Regions from separate parts of the Actimicrobium sp. CCC2.4 genome, predicted to be linked through region 2. Evidence: predicted binding sites of a transcription regulator. Region 2 holds the regulator's gene; each other region holds the start of a gene.
What was found. The regulator sigma-54, encoded in region 2, starts transcription at its own class of promoters, with help from an activator protein. The targets are predictions, from matches to a motif close to TGGCANGNAANCTGCTTT.

Region 1 (4,435 bases), 1.4 Mb from region 2:
GTGTCGGGGCATTTTTATTTCCGGGAGAGCGCGATCCGATCAGTTTTGAATGACCGGAACAAATATTCCAGGCCCCGCCTGCACCCCGCTACAGCACCCGTTCCAGAACCCGCTGCAAGCGCGCGGTCGCCGGACCATCTGCCAGCGCCGGCAAATTGCACAAAGCCACCAGCATCTGCTGTTCGGTCGCCACCGGCTGGCCGGACTTGAGCGCTACCTGTAAAACCTCGACTTGTAATTGCAAGCGTTCGCGCATCAGTTCGGCAGGACTATCGAGCGACAAGACAATTTCCATACGCAGCAATTCGCGCCCGAGCACCGCGCGGTTGGCTTCCAGAGTCGCCGCGTAGCCGGTGTCGGCTTGCTGCGCCGCGACCTGCGCCTGCCCGAAGCGCTGGCCCAGCGCGCGCTCGAACGGTGCTGTCAGCGCCGGCAGTGCCTGCCACTGATCCTGCAACGCGGCCGCATCGCCGTCACCACTCACCAGTGTGGATTCGACTTGCTGGCACAACTGCAGCTTGACCAGGATCGCCTGTTTGGCGAGCGCATCGCGGGCCCGCTGTGCATGATCCACCTGCAACTGCAAGCCGGCCACAGCCTGGCGGTAGCGCGTGTCGATCGCGTTTTCGGAGGCGCGCGGCACATGGCCGGCGCGTTGCCACGCAGTGGCGGTTTCCCGCAGCAGGCTGGCCACTTCCGGGATCGCCAGTGTGCCGGCCTGTTCCAGCGCGAGGCACAGCGCTTCTTTGGCCTGCAGGTTGTCGATCCGGCCGGCATCGGCTTCGGAAGCGGCTTCCTTGCGACGGGCAAAGACCACATCACAGGCCGCACGGAAGCGGCTCCACAGCGCCTGCTCGTCATTGCGCTCCAGCGGCAAGGCCTTCGCGCATTCCTGCCAGCGATCCTGCAGCGCGCGCAGCGTGTCGAGTGCGGAGCGATCATTGGCGGACAGCGCCTCGACGTCGGCGATCATCTGTTCACGCTGGCCGATTTCGGTGGCGCGGATGGCGGCCAATGGCTCACGCAGGCGCTGCAGGACGGTATTGAATTCGGTATCCAGACGTTTCTTTTCCTTGCGCTCTGTCGGTCCCAGACGCTGCCAGCTTTGCAGGCTGCGCTGGCAAAACAGCGCCACCGCTTTCCAGTCGGGATGGTCGACGCCGGCCAGTGCGTCGGCATTGCGCTGCATGTCGGCGATCATGTCTGAGGCGACCACGACGTTGGCCTGACGTTCTTCAGCGAGCTTGCCGAAATGCGCAGCGACAGGTGCATAGGCGGCGGTACAGGCGGCATCAAAACCATGCCAGAGTTCTTTTGGCGCAGGACCGGCCGATACATCCAGCGACTTCCAGCGCTCGCGCAGGCTGCCGATTTTTTTTGCCAGCTCGGCAATCGCCAGAGCCTGTTCGGGCAAGGCTTCGGCGGCCTTCTGTAATTCTTCTCGCGAGACGTTGCCGCCCCAGCGCGCCCAGCCCTGCAGGCGACCGAGTTCGGCCCGCAGGCGCGACAGTTGCGCGGTCTGCGCTTCCGTCGGCCGCACGGCGGCGAGGTCGAGCGCGCGCAAGCGTTTGTCAGCCTCGGCGGCGATTTGCAGGCTGCCTTCATCGAGCGCCTGCTCCATTGCTTGCAGGGCCTCGATAAAAACCGGCTTCTGTTCGGATACCGGGAACACTGAGACCGTCACGGTGGCAGCGACCTTGACCGGACGCGCAACAACCACGCGCTGCAGCAGTTCGTCAAAACGCTGCTGCCAGTCCGGCGCGACCTCGCCTTGCCAGCTGCGTCGCAAGGTCGATTCCTGCAAGGATTCCGGCGCGGCGGCTTCCCATTCTTCCAGCAGAGTCAGACGCGCCTGACGGGCTGCGTGTTGCTGCTCGATCGCCACCAGCGACGCGCGCAAGACCTGCGCGGCCTCGTCGCACTGGATCAGCAACTGCTTCGGCACGGCGGCGATATCGGCAGAGGTACGATAGCCGGCCAGCGCGGCATCGAGCGCATCCAGCGTCGAGCGCACGACATCCGGTGCATGCTCGCCGGGCAAGGCGCGCAATTGCGCCAGCGTATCGATGACCGCGCGCTGCAAGGCTGCTTGCGCGGCGAGCCGTGCGGCCAGCGTGACGCGCACTGTGGCAAAAGCCTGTAGTTCGGGTTCGGGTATCGCCGTCAGCGCCTGCCAGCGGCGATCCAGTTCGCTGACCTGGTTCGGCGTCAAGGCCGGGTCGGCCGCGAGTCGTTCAGCATCGGCGATGCAGGCAGTGGCCAGAGTCAGCAGCTTGCGCTGCGCGTCGAGCTGGTCGAGCCTGGCCTGCATCAGCTTGGCGACGCGCCGGTCGGTATTGCGCATTGCCCCCAGCACTTGCTGCAAGGCCGTTGCCGAGTGCACGCCCTGCGCCGCCAGCAAGCGGGCATCGGCAAAGTCACAGGCGAGCAGGAAGGCAACACTGGCCGCCTCATCATGTTGCAGGTCGGTCGCTGCCGCCATCGCGGCAGTGCGCTGCGCAGTCGGTGCGACGGCGGCAGGTACGACCACTACGACAGGAGCCGGCGGAGTTTTTGGTTTGCGCTTGAAAAGGAAATCGAACATGGATGGCAGGCCGCAGCAGAAAAAAGGAACGTCATCATAACAATGGATGGCGCAGCGTTCGTGCGCAATTGCAGGCCAGGCGCAATTGCTGCACCGGAGCGAAGCGGTCACGCACCTGAAATTGGCAAACAGGGCGGTGATCGGCTCCAATCGGTTGGCACATATACTGCTACCCACGATTAGCATCGACCATCCTACTTCCCACATGCCCGACGCCAGCCATTCATCGCCCTCTTCTACCCGCAGCTACTGGCACGCGCGCCTGTCGCTCGGCTTCGTCAACGATGCCGGCACCACGCGCCTGACCGGGCGCGAACATGTCGGGCCGTTACGCGTGCAGAAGACGCTGTATCCCGAACATCCGTCGGTCTGCCACGCGGTCATCGTCCATCCGCCCGGTGGCGTCGTCGGTGGCGACCAGCTCGATATCACGGTGCGGGTCGGCAGCGATGCGGCGGTCTTCATCAGCACGCCGGGCGCGGCCAAGTGGTATCGCGCCAATGGCCATGTGTCGCGCCAGACCGTGCGCCTCGACGTCGCCGCCGGGGCGTCGCTGGAATGGCTGCCGCAGGAAACCATCTTCTTCAACAACGCCCACGTGCGCCTCGACAGCGCCATCACGCTGCAGGGTGACGCGACCTATGTCGGCTGCGACATCCTGTGCTTTGGTCGCACTGCGTCCGGCGAAACTTTTAACGCGGGCACCATCGCACAGCACAGCACGATACGCCGCGACGGCAAGCTGATCTGGTTCGAGCAGGGCCGCATCGAGGGAACCGGCAGCGTCATGCACAGTCCGCTCGGACTGGCCGGCAAGACCGTCTGCGCGACGCTGCTGGTGGCCGGCAAATCGCTCACGCCAAGCGCACTGACCGCACTGCGCGAGAGGCTCGGCCCGCACGTCGGCATCACGCAACTGAAAGCCATCCTCGTCGTGCGCCATCTGGGCGACTCCAGTGAAGTCGCGCGAGGCCTGATGATGCAGGCCTGGCAGGCGCTGCGCCCGCTGCTACTGGCGCGCGAGGCGGTCGTGCCGCGCATCTGGAATACCTGAACTTTTACCCTAGGCAAACCCATGGATCTGACTCCCCGAGAAAAAGACAAGCTGCTCATTTTTACCGCAGCACTGCTGGCCGAACGCCGCATGGCGCGCGGCGTAAAACTGAACTATCCGGAAGCCATCGCGCTCATCAGCGCGGCCATCATGGAAGGCGCGCGCGATGGCCGCACCGTGGCCGAACTGATGTCGGCCGGCACCCGCATCCTGACCCGTGCCGATGTGATGGACGGCATCGCCGAGATGATCCCCGACATCCAGGTCGAAGCGACTTTCCCGGACGGCACCAAGCTCGTCACGGTCCACCAACCGATACCCTAGAGGCCGCCATGATTCCAGGTGAAATGCTGATCGAACCGGGCGAGATCACCCTCAATGTCGGGCGCCGCACGGCCACCGTGGTCATCGCCAACAGCGGCGACCGGCCGATACAGGTCGGTTCGCACTTCCATTTTTTCGAGACCAATCCGGCGCTGCAATTTGATCGCGACGCGGCCTATGGCATGCGCCTCAATATCGCGGCAGGCACCGCCGTGCGTTTCGAGCCGGGCCAGCAGCGCACGGTCGAACTGGTCGACCTGGCCGGCGCGCGCGAAGTCTATGGCTTCAATGCCAAAGTGATGGGAGCCTTGAAATGAGTTCGCCCTTGAGTTCGATGAGCCGCAAAGCCTATGCCGAAATGTTCGGCCCCACCACCGGCGACCGCGTCCGGCTGGCCGATACCGATCTGTTCATCGAGATCGAAAAGGATTTCGCGACCTACGGCGAAGAGGTCAAATTCGGCGGCGGCAAGG
Region 2 (4,435 bases):
ACGCTGCCTCTACCAGGAATTTTCATGAAACCGTTTTTTTTCGCTTTTCTGTTCATGTTCAACGCGGCCTTCGTGCCGGCGGTGCATGCCGAAAAAGCTGACTCCAACAAACCCACTGTCGTCGACGCCAACCAAATGGCCTACGACGACGTCAAGCAGGTCAATACCTTCACCGGTGACGTCGTGGTCGTGCGCGGCACGCTGCTCATGAAAGCCGCACGCGTGGTCGTTGTGCAAGACCCGGCCGGTTATCAGTTCGCCACCTTATATGCTGCACCTGGCAGCCTGGCCAGCTTTCGACAGAAGCGTGATGGCGGCGAGAATCTGTGGATAGAAGGCGAAGCCGAACGTATTGAATACGATGGCAAGACCGAACTGGTGAAGTTGTTTTCGAAGGCAAAGATGCGCCGTCTCGATGGCAAGACGCCGACGGACGAAGTCGAAGGAGAATTCATTTCCTACGATAGCCGCAGCGAATTTTTCTCGGTCAACAACACGCCCGCAGGACAGGACAGCAAGGCCGGTGCCGGACGCATCAAGGCGACGATCCAGCCACGCACACCGGGTGTGCCCAAATGATCAATGCCATGTCGACACCGGTTGACTCCTTCACCAATAGCAGCAGCAAACTGATCGTCACCGGCCTGAAAAAAAGCTACGGAATCCGCCAGGTTGTCAGCGATGTCTCGCTCGATGTGGCCAGCGGCGAAGTGGTCGGCCTGCTCGGGCCGAACGGTGCCGGCAAGACGACGTCGTTCTACATGATCGTCGGCCTGGTGCCATCGGACGCCGGTGAAATCCGTCTGGATGGCATCGATATCTCGCGTCTGCCTATCCATCGACGCGCGGTGCTGGGTCTGTCCTATCTGCCGCAGGAAGCCTCGGTATTTCGCAAGCTGACCGTCGAGGAAAACATCCGCGCCGTGCTGGAACTGCAGCACGATGACCATGGCAAGACGCTGACCAAGTCCGTCATCAATGAACGGCTCGACACCTTGCTGCAGAATTTGCAGATCGATAAGCTGCGCGACAGCCAGGCCATGTCGCTCTCCGGCGGTGAGCGACGCCGCGTAGAGATTGCCCGCGCGCTGGCCAGTAATCCGCGCTTCGTGCTGCTCGATGAACCCTTCGCCGGCGTCGATCCGATTGCCGTGATCGAAATCCAGCGCATCGTGCGCTTCCTGAAAGAACGCGGTATCGGCGTGCTGATCACCGACCACAATGTGCGCGAAACCCTGGGTATCTGCGACCGCGCCTACATCATCAATCAAGGTGCAGTGCTGGCCAGCGGCAAGCCGGATGCGATCATTGCCAATGAATTGGTGCGCCAGGTCTATCTTGGCGAACACTTCCGGATGTAAGCACAAACAAGAATGAAACAATCCCTCCAGCTCCGCACCTCCCAGCATCTTGCGCTGACGCCGCAATTGCAGCAATCGATCCGCCTGTTGCAACTGTCGACGCTGGAACTGCATCAGGAACTGGAGCAAATGCTGACCGATAATCCGCTGCTGGAACGGCTCGACGATCCGCTCGATCACTCGGTCCGTCTGCTGGCGGATGGCGCGCTCGGAGCCGAAGGTATCCGTCAGGAAGGGGCCAGCGAAGACGCCAACGCAGCGCCTTCATCGTCCGAATCGGAAGCCCCCGCGCCGGACCAGAACGATGCCGGCGACGCCACGCCAAGCACCGATGCGGACTGGAGTTTTGATGACGTTGCACGCACCTCGAAAGCGCCGGAAGACGACGATGCCAGGCCGCAGCTCGAAGCACACGAATCCACGCTGCGCGAATTCCTGCTCGAGCAAATGCGCGTCACGGTGCGCAACCCGCGCGATCGCGCGCTGGTCGAATTGATGATCGATGCGCTCAATGACAATGGCTACCTCGACGATACGCTGGAGGCCATGCTCGAGCGCTTGCCGGCCGAACTCGACGTTGAAGCCGAAGAGCTGACCATCGCGCTCAAACTGCTGCAGAGCTTCGATCCGCCCGGCGTCGGCGCCCGCCACGCGGCCGAGTGCCTGGCGCTGCAGATACGGCGTTTTCCCGGCATCGCGATGGTGACCCGGCGCATGGCACTGGTTATCGTCGAGGACTATCTGCCGCTGTTTGCACAGCGCGATTTCAGCAAGCTCAAGAAAGCCCTCGACTGCGATGACGAGGATCTGCGCGAAGCCCAGAGCGTGATCCGCCAGTGCAATCCGCACCCGGGTGCGATCTTCGGCGGCGGCACCTCGGACTACGTGGTGCCGGACGTGATCGTCAAGCGCACCAAGACCGGCTGGCAAGTCATGCTCAACCATGACGTGATGCCACGACTGCGGGTCAATGCCATGTACGCCAACATTCTCAAGCAGAGCAAAGGTGAGGGATCGCTGACGTCGCAGCTGCAGGAAGCCAAGTGGCTGATCAAAAATATGCGCCAGCGATTCGATACGATCCTGCGGGTTGCACAGGCCATCGTCGAGCGTCAGCGGAACTTTTTTTCCCATGGCGCGGTCGCCATGCGCCCCCTTGTCTTGCGTGAGATTGCTGATACACTCGGACTGCACGAGAGCACCATCTCACGTGTGACAACCCAGAAATACATGCTGACCCCGCATGGCATGTTCGAGTTGAAATATTTTTTTGGCAGCCACGTTGCCACCGAAACGGGCGGCGAAGCGTCATCGACGGCAATACGGGCACTCATCAAACAATTGATAGGAGCTGAAGACCCGAAGATTCCATTTTCTGACAGTAAGATCGCAGACATGCTGGGAGAACAGGGTATGGTAGTGGCAAGGCGTACGGTCGCAAAATATCGCGAAGCCCTGAAAATCCCTCCCGTCAACCTGCGCAAGGCCCTGTAGTTTCTGTAGTTTCATTTGTCATGTTGTACTGTCGTTGTGTTCGAAGCTACCCTTCCGTAGCGGGGTCACCTCCGAACCTCCATCGGCATTATTCAAAGGAGCGCTGTATGAATCTCACAATCAGTGGACACCACCTCGAAGTGACACCTGCCATTCGTGAATATGTGCAAAGCAAGCTTGAGCGTATCAAGCGCCATTTCGACCATGTCATTGATATTGCCGTCATCCTGACGGTAGAAAAACTCCCGGAAAAAGAAAAGCGGCAGCGAGCAGAAATCAACCTGCATCTGCGCGGCAAAGACTTGCACGCCGAGAGTATTGCGGAGGATCTTTATGCCGCAATTGATGCGCTGATCGACAAGCTCGATCGCCAGGTCATCAAGTACAAAACCAAATTGCAGGATCATCAGCACGACGCCATCAAACACATCCCTGACCCGGTTGTGATAGCCGCCTCCTCCTGATCGAACCCGCTGCCGGGCAGACCGGCACATTCCATTTAGGGCGCATTGATTGCGCCCTTTTTAATTTCACGCAATTGACTTGTGCACAATCGAATCCGACCATGACCGCTCTCATCCAGACCCAGATCCGCAACGCAACAGGCCACATCACACTGGACCGTCCGAAGGCCCTCAATTCCTTGTCGCTCGCGATGGTGCGCGACCTGACTCACGTGCTGCTCGACTGGCGTGATAACGCCGCCGTCCAGACTGTGATCCTACGCGGCAGCACCGAGAAGGCGTTTTGTGCCGGTGGAGATATCCGCTTTTTTCATCAGGCCGGCGGGTCGACGCCCCAAGGCGGCAGCGCAGCGCTGGATGATTTTTTTACCGAAGAGTATGCACTGAACCACCTGATCCATTTTTATCCGAAACCCTGGATCGCCGTGATGGATGGCATCGTCATGGGGGGTGGCATGGGGCTGGCGCAAAGTGGTCCGCAGAACCGCTTGCGGATCGTCACCGAGCGCACGAAAATGGCCATGCCCGAAGTCAATATCGGCTTGTTCCCAGATGTCGGTGGTAGCTATTTTCTGTCGCGCACACCCGGGCAACTGGGCACGTATCTGGGCGTGAGCGGCGAGATGATAGGCGCTGCCGATGCGCTCTACGCCGGACTGGCCGATGTGTTCCTGCCGGGGGGTGCGCTGGCCGGACTGGAGGCCTTGCTCGATCAGTTTTCAGGTGGCGATGTGCGCGCTGCCATTCGCGCGTATGCCGCACCGTTTGCCAGCCTGTGCGATCCGGCCGGGAGCAAACTGGCGCAGCAGCAGGCGAGCATCGACACGCATTTCCGGTTCGCGTCGGTCACGCAGATTGCTGACTCGCTGGCCGGCGACGACAGTGCGTTCGCTCAGGCGACACTGGCGACGATGCAGAAGCGCTCGCCGCTGATGATGGCGGTGACCTTGCGCCAATTACGACAGGGCGCAGCGCAAGATCTTGCAGGCTGCCTGCGCATGGAACGCACGATGGTGCGACACGCTTTCACGCAGGGCGAGGTACTGGAGGGGATACGTGCGGTGGTGATCGACAAGGACAACCAGCCGCACTGGCAGCCGGCCGGTTTGGAAGACG
Region 3 (4,435 bases), 740 kb from region 2:
GATGCACGTTCCGGCGTCACTTGAGATTGCCGAGTTCGCGCTTGAGGGCTTCAATATTTTTTTCGGAACGGCCGATTTCTTCTTTCATGCCAGCCACGCGATCGAGGTACTTGGCATAGTTGCTTTCGTTACCCTGGCGTTCCGGCTCGCCACCGTTATAGGTTTTCTTGATCCCGGCGAGTTTTTCCTCTTCGGATTTCAATTCGTCGAGCAGTATCTGGCGGCGGTCGTTGTCACGCGCTTTCTGGATCTCGCTGTCTACCTTCGGAAAATCTCCCGACGCGCCCTTGGCTGATGTACTGCTCGCTGCCACTGGCGCACGCTTTGGCGTGGCAATGATGGTCATGCCGGGCAAATCGATTTTTTTGCAACCCTTGGTTGTGCCGGTGTTCTTGTACTCCTTGTTACCACGCTCATCGACACACAGGAATACTTCGTTCTGGGCATGGGCCTGATGCAGGCACAGAGAAAACAGGATGACGCCGCATACGGGGAGTTTCATAAATTTCATTCAGGGAACGGATCAGACGGACTGCCAGTTTAGGACAAGCGGCTGAGCATTACAAACGGTGATCCACCGCACACGCCGGCGTACAACACGGAGAGCGGATACAAAATAAAAAAGGGCGGGAAAAATCCCGCCCTTCTTTGCACTACACGTCAGCTTAGCGACGTCTTACAGCGAGTAGTACATGTCGAATTCGACCGGATGCGTCGTCATGCGGAAACGCGTGACTTCCTGCATTTTCAGTTCGATGTAGGCATCGATCATGCTGTCGCTGAATACACCACCACGGGTCAGGAATTCGCGGTCGCTGTTGAGGTACTCGAGCGCTTGCTCAAGTGACGAACAGACAGTCGGGATCAGCGCGTCTTCTTCCGGCGGCAAATGGTACAAGTCTTTCGAGGCTGCTTCGCCCGGATGAATCTTGTTTTGCACGCCATCCAGACCAGCCATCATCAGTGCCGAGAAGCACAGGTAAGGATTGGCCAGTGGATCCGGGAAACGGGTCTCGATGCGACGGCCTTTTGGATTCGGCACATGCGGGATGCGGATCGATGCCGAACGGTTACGAGCTGAGTAGGCCAGCTTGACCGGTGCTTCGTAGCCTGGCACCAGACGCTTGTACGAATTCGTACCCGGGTTGGTGATGGCGTTGAGTGCACGGGCATGCTTGATGATGCCGCCGATGTAGTACAGCGCGAACTCGGACAGACCGGCATAGCCGTCGCCGGCGAACAGGTTCTTGCCATCTTTCCAGATTGATTGATGGACGTGCATGCCTGAACCGTTGTCACCCACGATAGGCTTAGGCATGAAGGTCGCCGTCTTGCCGTAGGTGTGCGCCACATTCCAGACCACGTATTTCAGGTTCTGGGTCCAGTCGGCGCGCTCGACCAGGGTCGAGAAACGGGTACCGAGTTCATTCTGGCCGGCACCGGCAACTTCATGGTGATGCACTTCGACAGGAATACCCATGCCTTCAAGAATCAGCGACATTTCCGAACGCATGTCCTGCATGCTATCGACTGGCGGAACCGGGAAGTAACCACCCTTGACGGCTGGCCGATGGCCGGTGTTGCCGCCTTCGAATTTCTCGCCGGTGCTCCATGAGGCTTCTTCGGAATCGATCTTGACGAAGCAACCGTCCATGCCGATCTTCCAGCGTACGCTGTCGAAAATAAAGAATTCCGGCTCAGGACCAAAGTAGGCGGTGTCGCCCAGGCCGGAGGATTTCAGGTAGGCTTCAGCGCGCTTGGCAATCGAGCGCGGGTCACGGTCGTAACCCTTGCCATCGGATGGCTCGATGACATCGCACTGCATGAACATCGTGGTTTCTTCCATGAATGGATCGATGTTGGCGGTGTTTGGATCCGGCATCAGGATCATGTCGGAGGATTCGATGCCTTTCCAGCCGGCGATGGAGGAGCCATCGAATGCATGACCCGACTCAAATTTGTCCATGTCGAAATGGGAAACCGGAACCGTCACGTGCTGTTCTTTACCGCGGGTATCGGCGAAACGGAAATCAACGAATTTGACTTCGTTGTCTTTCGCCATTTTTAGTACTTCTGCTGCCGTCATTGCCATGCGAATCTCCTCTGATAGATCAATAAAATCCAAAATGTGCGAAATGGTCGTGAGCCGAATGATTGCATGTGAAAGTAGTCAACAGCAAGCTACGTACGTTCCAAAACTCAGCGTGAAATAATAGCAGATTCAATAGCAGATTCCATGCCAAGACCGGCGCGAATTATGGCACTCGAAATTATGCCGGAGTCAGGCAATATTGGCGCGCATCCTGCCTGTTCTTTAATTTTTCGCTGAATCGTACCGCCAACGACACTGCCACAATGGTGCCGAATCCTGTACGAATTCTTCATCTTGGTGCAGTCGCATTTTAATCGACCAAAAGCGCACCAACTTAAACAGAGAATGTGTTTACTCCCTTGCCACTTTTCATGATTGGATTTCAGCATGACATCGACTGAACACTTATTGGCCCGCGCCCGCGAATACGGCCAGGACCATGCTTTGCCCTATGCCGGATCCCTCACGCCGGTCGATACGTTTGCGTTACTGGCTGATAACCCCGACATCCGGCTAGTGGATGTCCGGACCAATGCCGAGCGTGACTGGGTCGGCAAAGTCAATATTGCGGAAGCTCAGCACCTCGCCGTGCAATGGAGCTTATATCCGGGCTCCGTTCCCAATTCGCATTTCATACAGGAACTATCCGCCCTGGCCAGCGCAGACACCATCGTCCTGTTCCTGTGCCGCTCTGGCGTCCGCTCGCGCCACGCAGCGAAGCTTGCCACCGAATCCGGCTATCGGCATTGCTTCGACATTCTGGAAGGTTTCGAAGGCGACCGCGATACCGACGGCCATCGCAAGACGGTAGCCGGATGGTGCAAGGCAGGGTTGCCGTGGATAGGGGCTTAACCCTCCGCGACCTGCTGCAAACCGAGAATGCGCTTGCGCACAAAATTGATGTGACTGCGCAATCCGTAGAGCTCCTCGGCAAACGACAAAGGAATAGAGATCTGGTTAACCTTTTCCTCAATCTGGTTGAGTCGGGCAAGCTGGTGGGCATAGACATCCCGGCGTTGGGGCGGTAACACGCCCTCAATAGCCTGTTCGACTGCCCGCAACTGGCCGTACCAGCGATAGACCCGTGAACGCACCTTCCACACATACAGCGGCGGCACGATGCGTGACAACGGAATGAATAGTGCTCCGACAGCAACGACGACGACCCACATGCGTTCCATGAAACTCGACAACCAGAACGGAAAATAGTGCTGCAGAAATGACGGGCCGGTCTGATAGAACTTCGCTGCCGCAGCCGCTACCGGAACCTCGGTAAAGTTAGCCGTCGGGAACTCATTACGTTTGTGGAACCAACCTGCGCCACCGTGGATGTTTGTCGCAGACTGGACGAACAGGTCGACCAGCGCCGGATGCATCGACGCCCGCGCAACCAGCGTGGCGGTTGGTGCAATGAGCTGATAGTCGCGTGCCGGCAAATCCCGCCCGAGGTCTACGATACCGCGCGGTAGCACGACATGCGACAGAAAAGGGAATCGTCGTGTGTAAGCTTCGGCTTGCGTGAAATCAAATAATTTGATTCCTGGCGTTTGCAGCAGCATCTGGATCAGCAATTCATCCGGCGCCGAACTGAACACCATGCCGTCGATCGTTCCGGCCAACAAGGCGACTGTTGCGGGGGTATTTTCGAGCGTCCCCAATGTCAGTTCAACCGGTTCAATACCGTTCACCGACAACAGTCTCCTGAACAATAGCGGCACGCCCGTGCCTTCCGGCCCGACATTGATCTGCAGTCCCTTGAGCTGATTCAGTTGAGTGATGTCATGGCTATCGCGATAAAACAGCCACACCGGTTCGGAAAATAAACTCCCCAGAGAAATGAGTCCCTGCCGCTCCGCGGCGTCCTGTTCGGTAGAACCGCTTTGAACAAATCCGATATCAATTCCCGAGTCCGGATCCATCAGCCGTTGCAGATTTTCCTGCGACCCTAGCGACGGTGCGAGCGTGACCTTAATATTGCGTTGCGCCAACTCGGCAGCGTATTTTTTTCCGATCAGTTCGTAAGCACTGTTTTCCTGCCCGGTTGACATCGTGACACGTGACGGCGGTGACGGATCTGCCAGCCAATAGACGAGCAAACCCACCACGGCGATGGCGAGCAGGGTCGGTGCTGCGGTAGCGAACAAGTCGCGCAGCGAAAATCGGGTGAAATCAAAAATTTTTGGCATGCCATGGCGCACTTCGGACGAGTCGAGACACCATGCCGACAATCCGGCTAGCGTGCAAGTGGAAAAATAGCACGCCCGGAGGAATCAATAAGTAGCCGTTCTTTCGCCGGGCATTGTGGGTGCCAGCGGTACCAGCGGCGGCGCTACGCGGCGCGAC
Region 4 (4,435 bases), 800 kb from region 2:
GACGCCGCGCATGCTGCCAAGACGGCATGGGGCAAAACATCGCTGGCCGATCGCTCCAATATCCTCAACAAAATCGCCGATCGCATGGAAGCCAATCTGGGCTTGCTGGCGCTGGCCGAAACCATCGATAACGGCAAGCCGATCCGCGAAACCACGCTGGCTGATATCCCGCTGGCGATCGATCATTTCCGCTACTTCGCCGGTTGCATCCGCGCCCAGGAAGGCAGCGTCTCGCAGATCGATGCCGAAACCTACGCCTATCATTTTCATGAGCCGCTGGGCGTGGTCGGCCAGATCATTCCGTGGAATTTTCCTATCCTGATGGCGGTCTGGAAAATGGCGCCGGCACTGGCTGCCGGTAACTGCATCGTCCTGAAACCGGCCGAACAGACGCCGGCGTCGATCATGGTCTGGGTTGACCTGATCAAGGATTTGCTGCCACCGGGCGTGCTCAACATCGTCAACGGTTTCGGCCTCGAAGCCGGCAAACCGCTGGCCTCGAACAAGCGCATCGCCAAGATCGCCTTCACCGGCGAAACCGGTACCGGTCGCCTGATCATGCAATACGCCGCACAGAACATCATCCCGGTGACGCTGGAACTAGGCGGCAAATCGCCGAACATTTTCTTTGCCGACGTGATGGACCAGGACGATGCCTTCTTTGACAAGTGCCTCGAAGGCTTTGCGATGTTTGCGCTGAACCAGGGGGAAGTCTGCACCTGCCCGTCGCGCGTGCTGATCCAGGAATCGATCTACGAGCGCTTCATCGAGCGCGCCGTCAAACGCGTCGCCGCCATCAAGCAAGGCAACCCGTTCGAGATGTCGACGCAGATCGGTGCGCAGGCCTCGCATGAGCAGCTCGAAAAAATCCTGTCCTATCTGGACATCGGCAAACAGGAAGGCGCCAAGTGCCTCATCGGCGGCGAACGCAAGATGCTCGAAGGCGATCTGGCCGGCGGGTACTACGTCCAGCCGACTATCTTTCAGGGCAATAACAAGATGCGTATTTTCCAGGAAGAGATCTTCGGGCCGGTGGTGTCGGTGACGACTTTCAAGGACGAAGACGAAGCGCTCGAGATCGCCAACGACACCTTGTATGGTCTTGGTTCGGGCTTGTGGACCCGCGACGGGTCGCGTGCATTCCGGGTCGGGCGTGGCATTCAGGCCGGTCGCGTCTGGACCAACTGCTATCACCTGTATCCGGCCCATGCCGCGTTCGGTGGCTACAAGCAATCCGGTATCGGCCGCGAAAATCACAAGATGATGCTCGAGCATTATCAGCAGACCAAGAATCTGCTGGTGAGTTATAGCCCGAACGCGATGGGGTTTTTCTAACAACCCCGTTGTTGCAGGCACGTGTGGGCACAGCCGTGCTCACGCGACGAAGCTGGTTTTGAAGTTGAAGTTGAAGTTGACGTTGACGTTGACGTTGACGTTGACGTTGACGTTGACGTGGCTTTTGAAGTGCCCCGCATTGAGGCAGCTGCCAAAAGCCGGAGTCAGGCAGGGGATCAGATTGCCGCACTGTTTGAGCGAAGCGAGTTTGCGGCCCTCCCCCTGACTGGCTACCGTTTTTGGGAACCCGAAGGGCAGCAGTCTCGCGGTCGCCTTTTTCTTGGTGACTTCTTTTTGGCGAAGCAAAAAGAAGGGACCGGCTGCCGGGCCGCCCCCGGCTTGGTCGTGGCGGAGCACAGACAGAATCAGCTACCGCAGACAGTGCATTCGGTGCAATGCCCTACGGTTATTGCACCCTACCAGTCGGTAGGATGGATGCGTCATGGGTCCCACGCGCTCATCCCCCCGACCTTTTTTCAAGGAAGAAATGATGACTACCGATTCAGTCCCGCGCGTGATTGCCACCGACAGCGCCCACGCCTTCCTGGCCACGCTGCAGCAAAAATACGGCAAGTTGATGTTCTTCCAGTCCGGCGGTTGCTGCGACGGCAGCTCGCCGCTGTGCTACGCGCAAGGCGAGTTCCAGGTCAGTGACGACGATGTCTATCTCGGCAGCCTCGATGGCACGCCATTTTTCATGGGCCACGACCAGTTCGTCTACTGGAAACACACCCAGCTAATCATCGACGTGGTGGCCGGCATGGGCGGCATGTTCTCGCTCGATAACGGCACCGGCAAGCGCTTCCTGACCCGCTCGCGCCTGTTCACCGATGCCGAAAACCTGGCGCTCGAAACGATAGTGCTGGCGCGCCCGTAATAACTGCCGTTGTGCTGTGGTGTTTTGTGACAGTGAACTTTTTTGACGCAACAACGGTGTACCAGACGGACGGTTTTACCGCTCGAAACGGCCGGATACCGATGGCACGCCGATTGCCTATAGAGCATCAGGACTGCATTGCCCGGCCCAGACCGATCACAGCCTGAAGCGCATTTCATTCAACCGGAGGGGACTATGTACAAAAAATTGTTGGGGACACTGATTGTGAGCGCGCTAGCCGGCGCGTTGCCGGCGCATGCCGTCGACGTGACGGACGCGATGATTGCCAATGATGAAAAATCAGGCAACGACGTGCTGTCTTACGGCATGGGCACGCAGGGTCAGCGCTATTCGACGCTGACCCAGCTCAACACTAAAACCATTAGCGGCCTGGTACCGGCATGGTCGTTTTCATTTGGCGGCGAGAAGCAGCGCGGCCAGGAATCGCAACCGGTGGTCCACGACGGCCGTATGTTCGTCACCGGTTCGTACTCGCGTATTTACGCGCTGGACGTGAAGACCGGCGCGAAGATCTGGAAGTACGAGCACCGTCTGCCGGAAGGCATCATGCCTTGTTGCGACGTGGTCAACCGCGGCGCTGCGCTGTTCGGTAACCTCGTCATTTTCAGTACCCTCGATGCCCAGCTGGTCGCGCTGGATCAAGCCACCGGCAACCTCGTCTGGAAAGAAAAGATCGATGATTACGCCGCCGGCTATTCGAACACCGCCGCGCCGCTGATCGCCAAAGGCATGTTGCTGACTGGCGTCTCCGGTGGCGAATTCGGCGTGGTCGGCCGGGTCGAAGCACGCGACCCGATGACCGGCAGGCTGATCTGGATGCGTCCGACCGTCGAAGGTCACATGGGCTACAAGTACGACAAGGATGGCAAGAAAACCGAACTCGGGATTTCCGGCACGCTCAACAAAACCTGGCCCGGCGAACTCTGGAAAACCGGCGGCGCAGCGACCTGGCTGGGCGGCACTTATGACGCCACCACCGGCCTCGCGTATTTCGGCACCGGCAATCCGTCGCCCTGGAACAGCCATCTGCGTCCTGGCGACAACCTGTATTCCTCCTCGACGGTCGCCCTCGACGTCATGACCGGCGACATCAAGTGGCATTACCAGACCACGCCGCATGATGGCTGGGACTACGACGGCGTCAATGAACTGATCACCTTCGACATGGGCGGTAAGCGCATGGGCGGCAAGGCTGACCGCAACGGCTTTTTCTACGTGCTTGATGCCAAAAGCGGCAAGCTGGAAAACGCCTTCCCGTTCGTCAAGAAAATTACCTGGGCCTCCAGCATCGACCTGAAAACCGGTCGTCCGAACTACATCGAAGCAGGTCGTCCCGGCGATCCGACCAAAGGGGCGGACGGCAAGAAAGGCACGACCGTGTACGCCGCGCCATCTTTCCTCGGCGGTAAAAACCAGATGCCGATGGCCTACAGTCCGAAGACCAACCTGTTCTATGTGCCTGCCAACGAATGGGCCATGGAAATCTGGAATGAGCCGGTCGGCTACAAAAAAGGCGCGGCCTTCCTGGGTGCCGGCTTTGCCATCCGGACCATCAATGACGACTACATCGGTGCCTTGCGCGCGATGGATCCGAAGACCGGCAAGATCGTCTGGGAGAACAAGAACGTCGCGCCATTGTGGGGTGGCGTGATGACCACCGCTGGCGACCTGGTGTTTTACGGTACGCCGGAAGGCTTCCTGAAAGCACTTGATGCCCGCACCGGCAAGGAACTCTGGAAATTCCAGACCGGCTCCGGCGTCGTGGCACCACCGATCACCTGGATGGATGGCGGCGTGCAATACGTGGCGGTAGTCTCGGGTTGGGGTGGTGCCGTGCCGCTGTGGGGTGGCGACGTGGCGGCCAAGGTCAGCTACCTTGAGCAAGGCGGATCGGTCTGGGTCTTCAAGCTGGCGGGATCGACGGCGGTTGCATCGAAGTAAGCATGTAATCGACCTACCGGTGTCGGGTGACCCGGTATGCAGTAGTCGCGAAAGAAAAGGCCAGCGCTCTGATGCGCTGGCCTTTTGTATTGGACGGGCAGTCATATCGACCGACTGGCTTGGCGTCGCAGTCCGTGTCTTCTGCGGCCATTCGTGCTGCCGTCTACGGATGAATCTTGCGATATATCGTATTGCGCGACACACCCAGCGCGCGCGCCGTGGCAGATACATTGCCATCATGCGCGGCCAGCGATTGCTGGA

Region 1: a site for sigma-54 is predicted at 2,740-2,757, ahead of RHM62_RS06880 (urease accessory protein UreD). Genes of this name have one in related genera too.
Region 3: a site for sigma-54 is predicted at 2,225-2,242, ahead of glnA (type I glutamate--ammonia ligase). Genes of this name have one in related genera too.
Region 4: a site for sigma-54 is predicted at 2,315-2,332, ahead of RHM62_RS15810 (PQQ-dependent methanol/ethanol family dehydrogenase). Genes of this name have one in related genera too.

Annotation. Positions count from the first base shown of each region.
Region 1 covers NZ_CP133777.1:1,473,448-1,477,882, reverse strand. The annotation lists gene RHM62_RS06885 (DUF349 domain-containing protein) at 89-2,584, opposite strand; gene RHM62_RS06880 (urease accessory protein UreD) at 2,790-3,638, shown strand; gene RHM62_RS06875 (urease subunit gamma) at 3,660-3,962, shown strand; gene RHM62_RS06870 (urease subunit beta) at 3,971-4,279, shown strand; gene ureC (urease subunit alpha) at 4,288-4,435, shown strand, end outside.
Region 2 covers NZ_CP133777.1:82,728-87,162, forward strand. The annotation lists gene lptA (lipopolysaccharide transport periplasmic protein LptA) at 25-579, shown strand; gene lptB (LPS export ABC transporter ATP-binding protein) at 588-1,361, shown strand; gene RHM62_RS00430 (RNA polymerase factor sigma-54) at 1,374-2,855, shown strand; gene hpf (ribosome hibernation-promoting factor, HPF/YfiA family) at 2,963-3,319, shown strand; gene RHM62_RS00440 (enoyl-CoA hydratase/isomerase family protein) at 3,421-4,435, shown strand, end outside.
Region 3 covers NZ_CP133777.1:3,493,632-3,498,066, forward strand. The annotation lists gene RHM62_RS16075 (DUF4124 domain-containing protein) at 17-502, opposite strand; gene glnA (type I glutamate--ammonia ligase) at 677-2,092, opposite strand; gene RHM62_RS16085 (rhodanese-like domain-containing protein) at 2,480-2,944, shown strand; gene RHM62_RS16090 (TAXI family TRAP transporter solute-binding subunit) at 2,941-4,278, opposite strand; gene RHM62_RS16095 (hypothetical protein) at 4,363-4,435, opposite strand, start outside.
Region 4 covers NZ_CP133777.1:3,438,438-3,442,872, reverse strand. The annotation lists gene adh (aldehyde dehydrogenase) at 1-1,335, shown strand, start outside; gene RHM62_RS15820 (hypothetical protein) at 1,375-1,692, opposite strand; gene RHM62_RS15815 (DUF779 domain-containing protein) at 1,826-2,212, shown strand; gene RHM62_RS15810 (PQQ-dependent methanol/ethanol family dehydrogenase) at 2,408-4,174, shown strand; gene RHM62_RS15805 (sigma-54-dependent Fis family transcriptional regulator) at 4,338-4,435, opposite strand, start outside.